DNA from 2 places in the Neobacillus sp. C211 genome. Region 2 is predicted to be linked to the other one. Evidence: riboswitches for the same ligand, from Rfam matches in the RefSeq annotation. Region 2 holds a riboswitch; the other holds the start of a gene.
What was found. Region 2 has a riboswitch for glycine ahead of ACSU6B_RS12705 (amino acid permease). Riboswitches for the same ligand answer to the same signal wherever they lie in the genome.

Region 1 (6,081 bases), on a different contig from region 2:
GTAGAAAACTCTGTCTACCATGGTTTAGAACAACAGGAAAGAGGAACCATCATGATTGAAGGCTATAAACAGCATGACGGTTTAGTTTTTAAGATTAGTGATACCGGAGAAGGTTTTGACATGAACGAGGTGGATATTAACACAAAGGGTTATGCTTTGAAAAATATAAATGAACGATTGAAACTTTTTTATGGAAAAGAATATGGATTAAAGATCGAGAGTGAAATAGGAAAGGGAACGACCGTTTATCTTAAGATTGGCCTGAATAATGACGGAATCATCCATGACAATTTTTAAGGGGTTTTCTATTATGTATAAACTTTTAATTGTTGATGATGAAAAAATTGTAATTGAAGGCTTGAAATCTGCAACTGACTGGAAGGAACATCACATTGAAATTGTAGGATCGGCCTCTGACGGAGAAGAAGCCTTTAAAGAAATTATTAACAAAAAGCCTGACATTGTTTTAGCCGATATAAGAATTCCAAAAATGAATGGATTGGATTTAATAAAAGAAACAAAGAATCTTAATCTAGAAACTGTTTTTATCATAATTAGTGGGTATTCAAAATTTGATTACGCCAAAAGGGCCATTCAACTCGAGGCAATTGACTATCTGGTCAAACCAATTGAGGTGGATGAAATTGTTTGTTCTATTAAAAAAGCCATTTTAAAACTTGAAAAAATAAAAAATGAAAAACAAACAACTGAACGGATTAATGAATATCAAATTGCATTAGAAGAAAAGCGTGTTCTTGATTACATCTTAGGACATAGATTTGTTGACCCTGAAATAGACCAAAAATTAAATCGTTTTTCTTTTTTAAACATCGGATTGAAAGGGTTTACATGGGATGATTCAAAAGAGACTGAAAAACTTCAGGTCCCATTAGGTTGTATGAAAAATCTATTGGAAAACAGGGGAATTGAGAGTTTCATTTATACGATTGATAGTCAAATTGTAATCATGTTTTCCAATTCCAGTTTAGAGATTAGGAATGACTTGGTTCATGATCTTGTGTCATTGATTTTTCATGATATCAAATTAAAACCGATTGTTGGAATCAGCAATGTATATGAAAATATTTCGGAAATAAAGAAAGCATACAGTGAGGCAACAGAAGCATTGAAAAATGGGATTTTTTCAAACCAGTTAATAACATATTATAAAGAATTAGAAACTTTTAATCATTCATTTGGAAACAGTATTATCGAAGAAATTAATCAATTTTTTAATGAAAAAAACCCAAATCTTCTTAGCAGAATGAATCTTTTCATGGCCAAAGTTTTTCTCGATTGTAAAAAGAGTAACCTGTCCCCGGAAAAATCAAAATATGTATGTTTTAAAATAGTTAATCATTTTTTGGAATATATTGAAAGTGAATATGAAGTAAATAAAAGTGGTGGCGAAAGATATTTATTATACGAAGAGTTAAATCTATTACAGTCTTTGGAAGAAATCAGAGATTGGCTTGAACAATTTATTGATCAATCAACTGAATTTTTAAAGGAGAACCACGTGTCCTATAATGAAAAACTAATCTTCGACTTAAAAAGTTTCATAAATACTAATTATAAGGAACCCATCGTTTTAGATGACTTAGGTAAGTTGTTCCATAAGAACCCTGCGTACCTGTGCAGTTTGTTTTCTAAGGCAGTTGGTAACACCATCTTTGAATATATTACAAATGTTAGATTGAATAATGCCAAGAAATTACTAAGAAGCTCAAATTTAAAAGTATCAGAAATTTGTAAACAAGTAGGCTACGAAAATCAAAAATACTTTAATCAAGTATTCAAGAAAAATATTGGAACAACCCCAGGTTTCTACCGTTCACAACACATACTAAAGTAAATGTTGGTGGAGTGTTATTTGTGGAGTCCACCTATGAATGTGCGTAATTGTAAATAATTCAATAAAGCCATCGGAGGCGAAGGGAAAATGAATCGACGAAAGAAGAGATTACGAAACATCTTCACAAAAATGGCAGCAAGACTTATTTTTTAGTGAATTTTCCTTCTTTGTTCATAAGAACCAATTGAAAAGAATAAACATCAAAATAGTGTGGGTATTTTTTTCTAGGAGGAATAAACATGAATGATGTCCTTGAAAGAACAGCAAAATTTGAACACCGTTTTTGGCTCCAGATATTAGGTGATCATTCGAGGTTTATTTTCGAAGCTCTTGCACCTGTTCAAAAAGAGGAAATTGAGAAGGCATCATCTTTTATCCGAGTTTTTGACAAACTTCTGGAGCGTGCAAATTCCTCAGATTTAGTGCCATTAACAATTGAAGCTGAAACAGAGGTTATAAGATTACGTAAATTTAAATTGGACTTATTAAGTAAACATCTGATAGGGAAAATAAAAATTCACCTTTCGCCAACCTTTATTAATCATATGGTCAATGAATTAGAGGAATACTTAAGAATTTTAATACACCTAAAAGCAGGGGAAGCCCCTCCTGTTTACCATGAACTACATCATCATCTTTTATGGTTATTAGATGCTGCAGGTCATTCAGAGGCAATTTCCTCTAATTTAGATAGTGTTGAAAAGAAACTCATTGAGAAAAGTAATACATTTAGGAAGAGTTTTGAAGATTTTTACTTGAAATCAGTTGAACTAGCAGGATATTTAAGAACTAATCTGACTTCGTTCCCTGCTTTATCAAAAATGAATTCAGACAGCCAGTTAGAAATAAAATTATTTCAAAATTTTCTACATGAAATAGAAGAACTCAGACTAAGTAAGCAAGCATTAGGAACATTCGCCCCCCTAATGGCGGATCATATGTATCGTGAAGAATGTTATTATCTTATGAAATTAGCAGAATCGGCAAATCTTGACTCACCCAAATGTGATCCTGCTAAACCTCGACTTAAGGAATAATTCAATGAGAAATAAAAGGGAAACACAACCACAACCAATGATCGGTCAAGCATGGACTGGTAGACATGTGATCTTGCTTCACTGTACAAACAATAATCAATTAATAAATCTTTATAAAAGTTTCCATGCTCCGTTTGAGCCTCCACGTCAAAATTGCGCAGAAACTTTGTCGCAATTACTGAGTATCGGATATCGTGTTATGGCGATTACGCCCATCTCAGCAAATCATATTCAATATTTTTTGGTACTAGGAGATTAAAGATGCAGAACCAACGATTGCGATAAAAATGAACCCAATCTTTTGCAGTGGGTTCATTTTTTGTTTCTCCATTAATCTAGATTCTCTGAAATTAATTATTGACAAAGTGATTGAATACTACTAAAATTAGAAATTATTTAACAATAATTTAGTTTGTGAGATAAGATGTAAAAATGCATAACTTTTTTTAGCTGGGGATTTTGAACCATTTGTTCTTCAACATAAATTACATACTAAGCAAGCTATGATTGCTATGGATCAAACTATAGCAGGAGCAGCTTCTGGAGAGACCGCAGGAAATCTGCGGCGCCGAAGGGTTCACAATCTCAGGCAAAAGGACAGAAGAGTACGAGTTTTATTTGTTATTCTGACAAAAGAGTAATGGATATTATTTGTTATTCTTATGACCGATGAGATTGGAGAAATTCCAATCTCTTTTTTCATGGAGTTTAACACTTTGTTCATATCTTCACAAAGTGAACAAAGGAAATTATTACTAATGAGGGGGCAAATGAAGTGGCACAACAAGAATTAAAACGAGATTTAAAAAATCGGCACGTACAACTGATTGCGATTGGAGGTACGATTGGTACAGGTTTATTCCTAGGTTCAGGAAAAGCCATTCAGTTAGCAGGTCCATCTATCATTTTTGCCTACTTAATCGTGGGAATCGCATGTTTTTTTGTAATGAGGGCATTAGGAGAGCTTCTTTTATCAAATAAGGGCTATCAATCATTTACGGACTTCGCCGAGGATTATATTGGACCTTGGGCTGGTTATGTAACTGGATGGACGTATTGGTTTTGTTGGATTATGACAGCAATGGCTGATATTATTGCTGTTGGTGTATATGTGCAATATTGGTTCGATATCCCACAATGGGTACCTGCAATAGTCTGTTTAATTCTATTATTGGGACTAAATTTATTAACAGTAAAGCTATTTGGGGAATTAGAGTTTTGGTTTGCTTTAATCAAAGTGATCACCATTCTTGCTTTAATCATCATAGGAGTCATTTTGTTAATTATTGGATTTCAAACAGATTCAGGAACGGTTACAGTAAAAAATCTATGGAGCCATGGTGGTCTTTTCCCGAATGGAATATCAGGTTTCTTACTTTCTTTTCAAATGGTTGTATTTGCATTTGTAGGTGTTGAATTAGTAGGTGTATCAGCAGCCGAAACATCCAATCCACAAAAAAATATCCCATCTGCAATAAATAAAATACCTTTAAGAATACTGTTTTTCTATGTGGGAGCACTTATTATCCTTTTATGCATCAATCCATGGACGCAACTGAATACAGCAAACAGTCCTTTTGTAAAAACGTTTAGTTTAGTTGGTATTCCGATTGCTGCAGGAATTATTAATTTTGTCGTCTTAACATCAGCTGCGTCTGCCTGTAACAGTGGATTGTTTTCAACGAGCCGTATATTATTTAATTTAAGTAATCATCAACAGGGACCAGCGAATTTTGCTAAATTAAATAAAAATCATGTACCGAGTAACGCATTATTTATATCTGCACTTGTTCTATCCGTCGGAGCTCTTTTAAGTAAGCTGATTCCAGGACAAGCATTTGGGATCGTGACAACGATCAGTGCAATTTGTTTTATTTGGGTCTGGAGCATTATCTTAATTTGTCATCTGCGATATAAGAAATCACGCCCAGATTTACATGAAAAGTCGATTTTTAAAGCACCGTTTACACCATTTATTAATTATCTTGTTCTCACGTTATTTGCATTTATTCTCATTATTATGCTATTTGCAGAATCAACTCGTGTCGCTTTATTAATGACACCATTATGGTTCATTCTTTTATTCATAGTGTATTCATTTAAAAGGACAAAGGGAAAAATAATAGAATATCTGCGCTAGAGAGGCCAAGAAGGCAAAAGTAAACTTATTAGTTTGAAAAAAAGAAAAGATAATCAAGATCAAATCATTACTTTATCTAAAGCAGTGTGAATTGACTCTTATAGCTTCTTCATAAAATAATAAAATCTACACTAAATTGAGGCTACAAACCAAATTGGATTTGTGCCTTCTTTTTATGGAGATTGTTCGCTAATTTTTCCTGATTCTTTAATTCTAAGGTCTCTTTTTCGTGATAAATAGTATTGTTGGTGTCATTATAACGTCCCCAAACATACACTCTTCTTAAAGATGGGTTGGAAATTAGACGTTGAGGAGAGGACAAATTGAAATTCGAGATGCAAAAAGCGAATATGTTGGCTGAAAATATCAAGGGTTTTATAAAATATGTTCAGAAAAGCCATGAAAATAAAAACAGCTTTAGGTATAATCCGGATAAATTGTTTCAAATAAAACTCCTAATTGAGGAGTTTAAGTTTCAAATAATAGCAGATGAACTTTTAAGAATCAATAAGTTTTCTTGGGATGAAAAGTACACGTATTATTTAGTTGATCAATTTATAGAAGGAATCGAGATTATTGATGAATACATCCATAATAACTACAATGATTTATTTCTCTTAACGGCTAGAGTTTACACATTAAAGGATCTCAGTCAATCATTTAGCAGGCAGGGAAAACTGTATCATTGGTCCTAAGACCTCCTTTTTTAACTAAGGCATTGGTATTAATAAAGCCAATGCCTTTTCATTTCGTCAAATAGGAATTAAATACGGAACCTACAAAGTAACCATACCTGCACAAAATACAGGAACAAAAGTGAAGGGTATATTGTATATACTATTATTATTTGATTATAAGAATTTTCAGGAAATAGGTTGACACCCTCTGACAAACCATGATATAAACACAATAAGAAAATTTAGTACTTAAATGCATAAAAGTATGAAATAATAATGAGAAAAGCAGAATAAACAGGGGGAAATGACGATCATGGAAACTCGTAGTAAAATTTTAGACTGTACCATTCGTGATGGAGGATTAGTTAACAA
Region 2 (6,081 bases):
GGCTGCCCCAGCAGTTGGCGTGGCTACAATAACCCCCATCCGTGCATTGCTTTCAGAAGTTGCCAATGAAAAGCTCATTGCATTGCTTACATAACTACCCGACAGAGATTTACCTTGATGTACGTAATCATACATTTTCACGGCATCCCCGCCAGAAATTCCACTCGGTGCGGTTGAGGCATCTTTTATACCGCTATCAACGGCTTCTTTCATTTTGATCAATCGCTCTTCCATCATGCTTATTATGGTTTCTTGGTCTCTTCCTGATTTTTCTGTTTCCATCATCAACATGATTTCACCAATGGTTTTTTGTTCTCTTTCACAAGCTTCAATCAGCTCTTTCATGGACTGTATCTTCATTAAATTGCCTCCATAAGTACTTTCCCTCTTGGTTGATAAGAACTAGCAAGGACTGTAAAGTCATCGCCTGCACTTAAACGAATATCTACCATCTTCTCGTTAATCATAAAGATTTTTGATAAGCCTCCACCAAGTGATGCACCGCCAACCTTTACAACACGATCTTCGAGTTTCACTGTCACGATTGTTGTATTTGGGTGGTCATAGTAGTCACAGATATCTTCAAATTCGAAATGGTACTGCATGCCAGCCTCTTTTGCCCACTCCAATGAATGTTTAATGCGTGTATCATCGGTATCCATCCCAAGCAATCCGCCAAGAAGTGCTTTATCTGTTCCATGTCCTTGATAAGTTTCAGCAAAGGAATCATAAAATACAATCTTGACCTCTTGTGGACAATCTCCTAACAGTTCATAAATAAATTTCCCGATAGATACGACACCTGCTGTATGAGAACTCGACGGTCCCACCATAATCGGGCCAATAATGTCAAAACAACTCTGAAATTCCATCCTCATACCCCTTTCTTATACTGTGACTGCCTGTTGAAATAACGGATAGACTCCACAAATTGCTTTGGTTGTTTCTTTTGCTTTCTCAAGAACGACTTTGTCCCCTTTGCTCTTCAAAACAGCTGCGATAACTTGCCCGATTTTCACCATATCATCCTGTTTCATACCCCGTGTCGTTAAAGCCGCTGTTCCCATGCGAATACCGCTCGTAACAAACGGCTTTTCTGGATCAAATGGAATCGTATTTTTATTTACAGTAATGCCCGCTTCTTCTAATAATTTTTCTGCTTCTTTTCCAGTTAAATTCCACGGACGTAAATCTAAAAGGACGATATGATTATCCGTTCCACCAGAAACAAGGGCTGCACCTTCATTTTTTAATGTTTTGCCTAGTGTGTCGGCATTTAGAATGATTTGTTTTGCATATTCCTTAAAGCTTGGCTGCAATGCTTCATTGAATGCAACCGCCTTAGCTGCAATAATATGCATTAGCGGGCCGCCTTGAATCCCTGGGAACACCGATTTATTAATGGCTTTTATCATATCTTCATCATTTGTTAAAATTATGCCGCCACGCGGTCCTCTCAACGTTTTATGCGTAGTGCTCGTTACAACATCTGCGTATGGAACCGGCGATGGATGAAGACCAGCTGCAACAAGTCCCGCAATATGCGCCATATCTACCATGAATTTTGCGCCAACTTGATCAGCAATTTGTCTAAACCGTGCAAAATCAATCGTTCTAGTGTAAGCACTTGTACCTGCAATGATCAATTTCGGTTTTTCTTTATTCGCGATCGCTTCCAGTTCATCATAATCAATCAATTGAGTATCTTCTCTCACACCATAGGACACTACCTCAAACCATTTTCCTGAAACACTAACAGGACTTCCGTGCGTTAAGTGCCCGCCATGAGAGAGGTTCATCCCCATCACTTTATCACCAGGTTGAAGCAGTGCGAAAAATACAGCAAAATTTGCTTGTGCACCTGAGTGAGGCTGAACATTGGCATATTTAGCACCAAACAGCTGTGTTAGGCGGTCAATCGCTATTTGTTCTGCCACATCGACAAATTCACATCCGCCATAGTAACGCTTCCCTGGATAGCCTTCTGCATATTTGTTCGTCATCACACTTCCCATTGCTTCTAAAACATCTTGGCTTACGAAGTTTTCAGATGCGATCAACTCCAATGTTTGATGCTGACGATGCTGCTCTTTCCTAATTGCTTCAAAAATAGTTGAATCATTTTGTTGTAAACTCAAACCGTTTCCCCCTTGATTCGTTGTATTAGCTACCTCTATCAGTGTTTAACCTCGGATTTTATCTGTTTATTCCAAGATAGAATCTGAAGCGAAACCATACTTTTTTGCACGCAAAAAAGGACAGAAAAGGGTAGCACATGGCTTACTTCTACCCTTCTCTGTCCTTTTACCTGAGAGTTTAAGTTCGATTAAGAACCTTCCCCTTTGGTGGCAAATACTTTATCTGCGCTCTCCAGAGTTGCGTCCAATTGTGGTTCCATCTACCTGAGAGATTTGTTCCAAGGGTCTTTTTGGAACTTGCTCCTTCGGTGGCGTGTAAACTTGCACTCTCCCACAACCATCTTCCGCTTATTTATTTTTATTATTTTCAGAATAATAGTAAATGGAATCTAAGTCAAGCTTTTTTGAAAGCGGAAACATTATTTATTAATAAAAGTTATTTTCTTGGGTTGCAACTTAATTTTCTGCTACTTGTTGTTGATTCTCCTGATCCGCATAATCCGCCTTCTTTATCAACATCTTATAAATTGCAATCAGCATGATAAACCAGACAGGTGTTACGAACAAGGCAACACGAGTGTCTTCCGCAAGTGCAAGGACGACAAGCACGAACGCAAGGAAGGCAAGGATTAAGTAATTGGAAAATGGATAAAGCGGTAATTTAAATTTGTTCGCTTTCGCTAGATCTGGTCTGGTTTTGCGGTATTTCAAATGACTGACGACAGTAATACCCCAAATAAAGATGAAACATACTGTTGAAATACTTGTAATCAACGTAAATACTCCTTCTGGCATTACATAGTTCAAAACAACGGCAATTAAAATAACAACAGTGGAAAAGAACAATGCATTGGAAGGTACCTGACGTGACGTAAGTTTTGCAAATGGTACAGGTGCATTTTTATCTCTGGCAAGTGAGTATACCATCCGGCTTGTACTGAAAATGGCGCTGTTACATGCCGATGCTGCAGATGTTAGAACGACAAAATTGACGATACCAGCAGCTGCAGCGATACCAACCGCCACGAATACTTGAACGAATGGGCTTTTTGCTGGATTGATGGCGTTCCAAGGATAAATACTCATAATGACAATAAGGGCGCCAATGTAGAAAATTAATACCCGAATAGGAATATTATTGATTGCTTTTGGGATAACTTTTTCCGGGTCTTCTGTTTCACCAGCAGTAAGTCCTACAAGTTCAATGCCAACAAACGCAAACACCACCATCTGGAATGAGAGGATAAAGCCATTTATGCCATTTGGGAACATGCCGCCGTGGCTCCATAGATTTGTGAAACTGGATGCTCCTGAATTTGTGGAAAATCCCTTAATAATCATGAAAATTCCGACAACAATTAATGCAAGAATCGCAATAACTTTAATTAATGCGAACCAGAATTCCATTTCGCCAAAAAGCTTTACGGTTGCAAGGTTCATAATTAGCAAAACGACTAGTGCAATTAATCCTGGCATCCATTGTGGTACACTTGGAAACCAAAACTGAGTATAGAGACCAACTGCTGTTAAATCGGCCATTGCAATTGAAATCCAGCAAAACCAGTAGGTCCAGCCAGTAATAAATGCTGCCATATTACCTAAATAGTCTCTAACAAAGTCAACAAAAGAATGATATTTCAAATTGGATAAAAGTAGTTCTCCAAGTGCACGCATGATTAAAAAGCAAATGACACCTGTAATCAAGTAAGCAAATAAAATCGATGGACCTGCTAAATGAATAGATCTACCTGCTCCAAGAAATAATCCTGTTCCGATAGCCCCGCCAATAGCGATAAGTTGAACGTGCCTGTTTTTTAAACCTCTCGACAATGTTTGTTCCTGCATATGAATTCCCTCTTTCTACTTTTTGAGAATGTTTGCAAATTTTTGATGACTTTAAATAATCAAGTAATATGTAAAATCAATAATTGCAAATTGATCCCTATGAAAATTTAATATTTATTTAGTCAATTCGGCATAAATAAGCGCTTACATTTTTCAGAAAAATAAATATTCAACAGGTCAATCATGATGCGCCTCACCAATTATTAGTTTTGTCTTTACCTCCTCCTTTTTATGTTTATTACTATTTTTCTCCACAAAAAAAAGGACAGAGAAAAATAGGCGTTCCCCATTTTCCTCTGTCCTTTTACCTGAGAGTATAACTCCTTTGGTGGCACATGGCGCTCTCCAGAGACGCGTCCTATTGTGGTCCTTTTACCTGAGAGATTGAGCCCAATTTTTGGGACTTGCTCCTTCGGTGCTAAACAATGCGTTTAGTCTCTCCCACAATACTCATCCGCAATTATGAATATAATTTAATCCTAATCTATCGAAAGCATGATGTCAAATGAATTTTCTGAATTTAATTATTATTATAATTTTTTAGAAATATAGAGGGCATTGCTAACAGACTACTATTTAAATCATTCGTGTGCTTTTAACTCTTATTTATATGTTAATCCAAAGTCAAATCCGTAAGAATCCCCATTTTTATTTTTATAGACATAGGAAGGCTTATCTACATACCCTGGAATATCTCCAACCTCGTTATCTACCGCTTCTTTGTTTGCAGGTATCTTTAGACCAAATACGACCGCAAAATTGATATAAATTAAACGCAAACTTAAATCAATAAAAAAAGAAGCCAAAAACTAGATTCTTGGCTCGTCGACCTTTATGGAGTTTTTTCCGGTACCTTTACAAGCGCTGATTTTCGAAACTCTGATGGTGAAAAGCCTGTAATTCTCTTAAAGTTGTTACTAAAATAGGCTAAATCCGAGTATCCCACTCTCTCAGCAATCTCGGCTAATCGTAAGGTTGTATTCAGTAACAAACGTTTGCTTTCCTCAATTCGCAGCTCGGTAATAAAATCGACGAACTTTTTGTTCAGCTGTTGTTTAAATAATTGGCTAAGATAACTAGGATTCATATGGACAGACTCTGCCGCATCCTTCAGTGTAATTTGGTCTAATGGTGTTTTCTCTAAATACTGCAAAACCTTTTCAATCGTTGAGGAAGGAAGATTTTCATCCCCATTTATTGGAGTATTCCTTTTTGTCTCTTCTTTTGATTTCATTTCTAGCCACTTTTCAAGACACCCTTTTAACTCGGCTTCCTCTACTGGTTTTAGAAGGTAATCGGTTACACCGGTTCGAATGGCTTGTTGAACAAATTGAAACTCGTCATGAACACTGATTACAATGACATCCTGTTTCTTCTTCAAATGACTCAATTCTTTTACTAACGAAAGCCCGTCCATTATCGGCATTCGAATATCCGTTAACACTAGATCTGCATCATTATGCTTAATCCAGTCGAGTGCTTCTAACCCGTTTTCACATTCGTGGACCACTTGCAAAGGAAGCTTCAACTTGTTTATCGTCCACTTTAGAGCTGTTCGAACCCATCTCTCATCATCAACCAACAAGATATTTTTCTTCATACTCTCTCCTCCTCCACATGATGATCTAGTATGGGTAAATGGATTAATACCTCAGTCCCTGAACCCTGTTCACTATGAATGGTTATTCCATACTCAGGTCCAAACAAATAATGAATTCTTTGATGAACATTTACGATTCCTATATTTTTCCCATCACTAGTAGACGTTTTTAAGTCCATTCTTTTCTTGATTTCTTCTAAAATATGATCCTTTATTCCTTCACCAGTATCGGAAATGCGAATAACAATGGAAGACTCAGAATGACGGAAAGCTGATATCACAATTTGTAATTTTCTAGTATTAGGACCATAACCATGAACAAAACAATTCTCAACCAATGGCTGGAGTGAAAATTTTACCATTTCTAGTTCCATTACCCATTGAGGAATATCAAACATGTACTCAAAACGGTCCTCAAAGCGAAACTTTTGAATCTGCAGATACATTTCACAAAAATTCACTTCTTCTCTAAAACTCACGATAGATGAATGATTATTA

Region 1: it holds a riboswitch for glycine, as region 2 does, so the genes downstream of both, ACSU6B_RS06455 (amino acid permease) here and ACSU6B_RS12705 (amino acid permease) in region 2, are expected to answer to the same signal.

Annotation. Positions count from the first base shown of each region.
Region 1 covers NZ_JBPXRO010000004.1:276,087-282,167, forward strand. Annotated here, with positions in the region: gene ACSU6B_RS06440 (sensor histidine kinase) at 1-297, shown strand, start outside; gene ACSU6B_RS06445 (response regulator) at 311-1,855, shown strand; gene ACSU6B_RS06450 (DUF2935 domain-containing protein) at 2,095-2,892, shown strand; glycine riboswitch at 3,423-3,503, shown strand; gene ACSU6B_RS06455 (amino acid permease) at 3,668-5,032, shown strand; gene ACSU6B_RS06460 (hypothetical protein) at 5,356-5,727, shown strand; gene ACSU6B_RS06465 (aldolase catalytic domain-containing protein) at 6,023-6,081, shown strand, end outside.
Region 2 covers NZ_JBPXRO010000011.1:147,889-153,969, reverse strand. Annotated here, with positions in the region: gene sdaAA (L-serine ammonia-lyase, iron-sulfur-dependent, subunit alpha) at 1-360, opposite strand, end outside; gene ACSU6B_RS12715 (serine dehydratase beta chain) at 360-872, opposite strand; gene glyA (serine hydroxymethyltransferase) at 888-2,138, opposite strand; glycine riboswitch at 2,380-2,482, opposite strand; gene ACSU6B_RS12705 (amino acid permease) at 2,595-3,983, opposite strand; glycine riboswitch at 4,338-4,437, opposite strand; gene ACSU6B_RS12700 (hypothetical protein) at 4,586-4,789, opposite strand; gene ACSU6B_RS12695 (response regulator transcription factor) at 4,816-5,583, opposite strand; gene ACSU6B_RS12690 (sensor histidine kinase) at 5,580-6,081, opposite strand, start outside.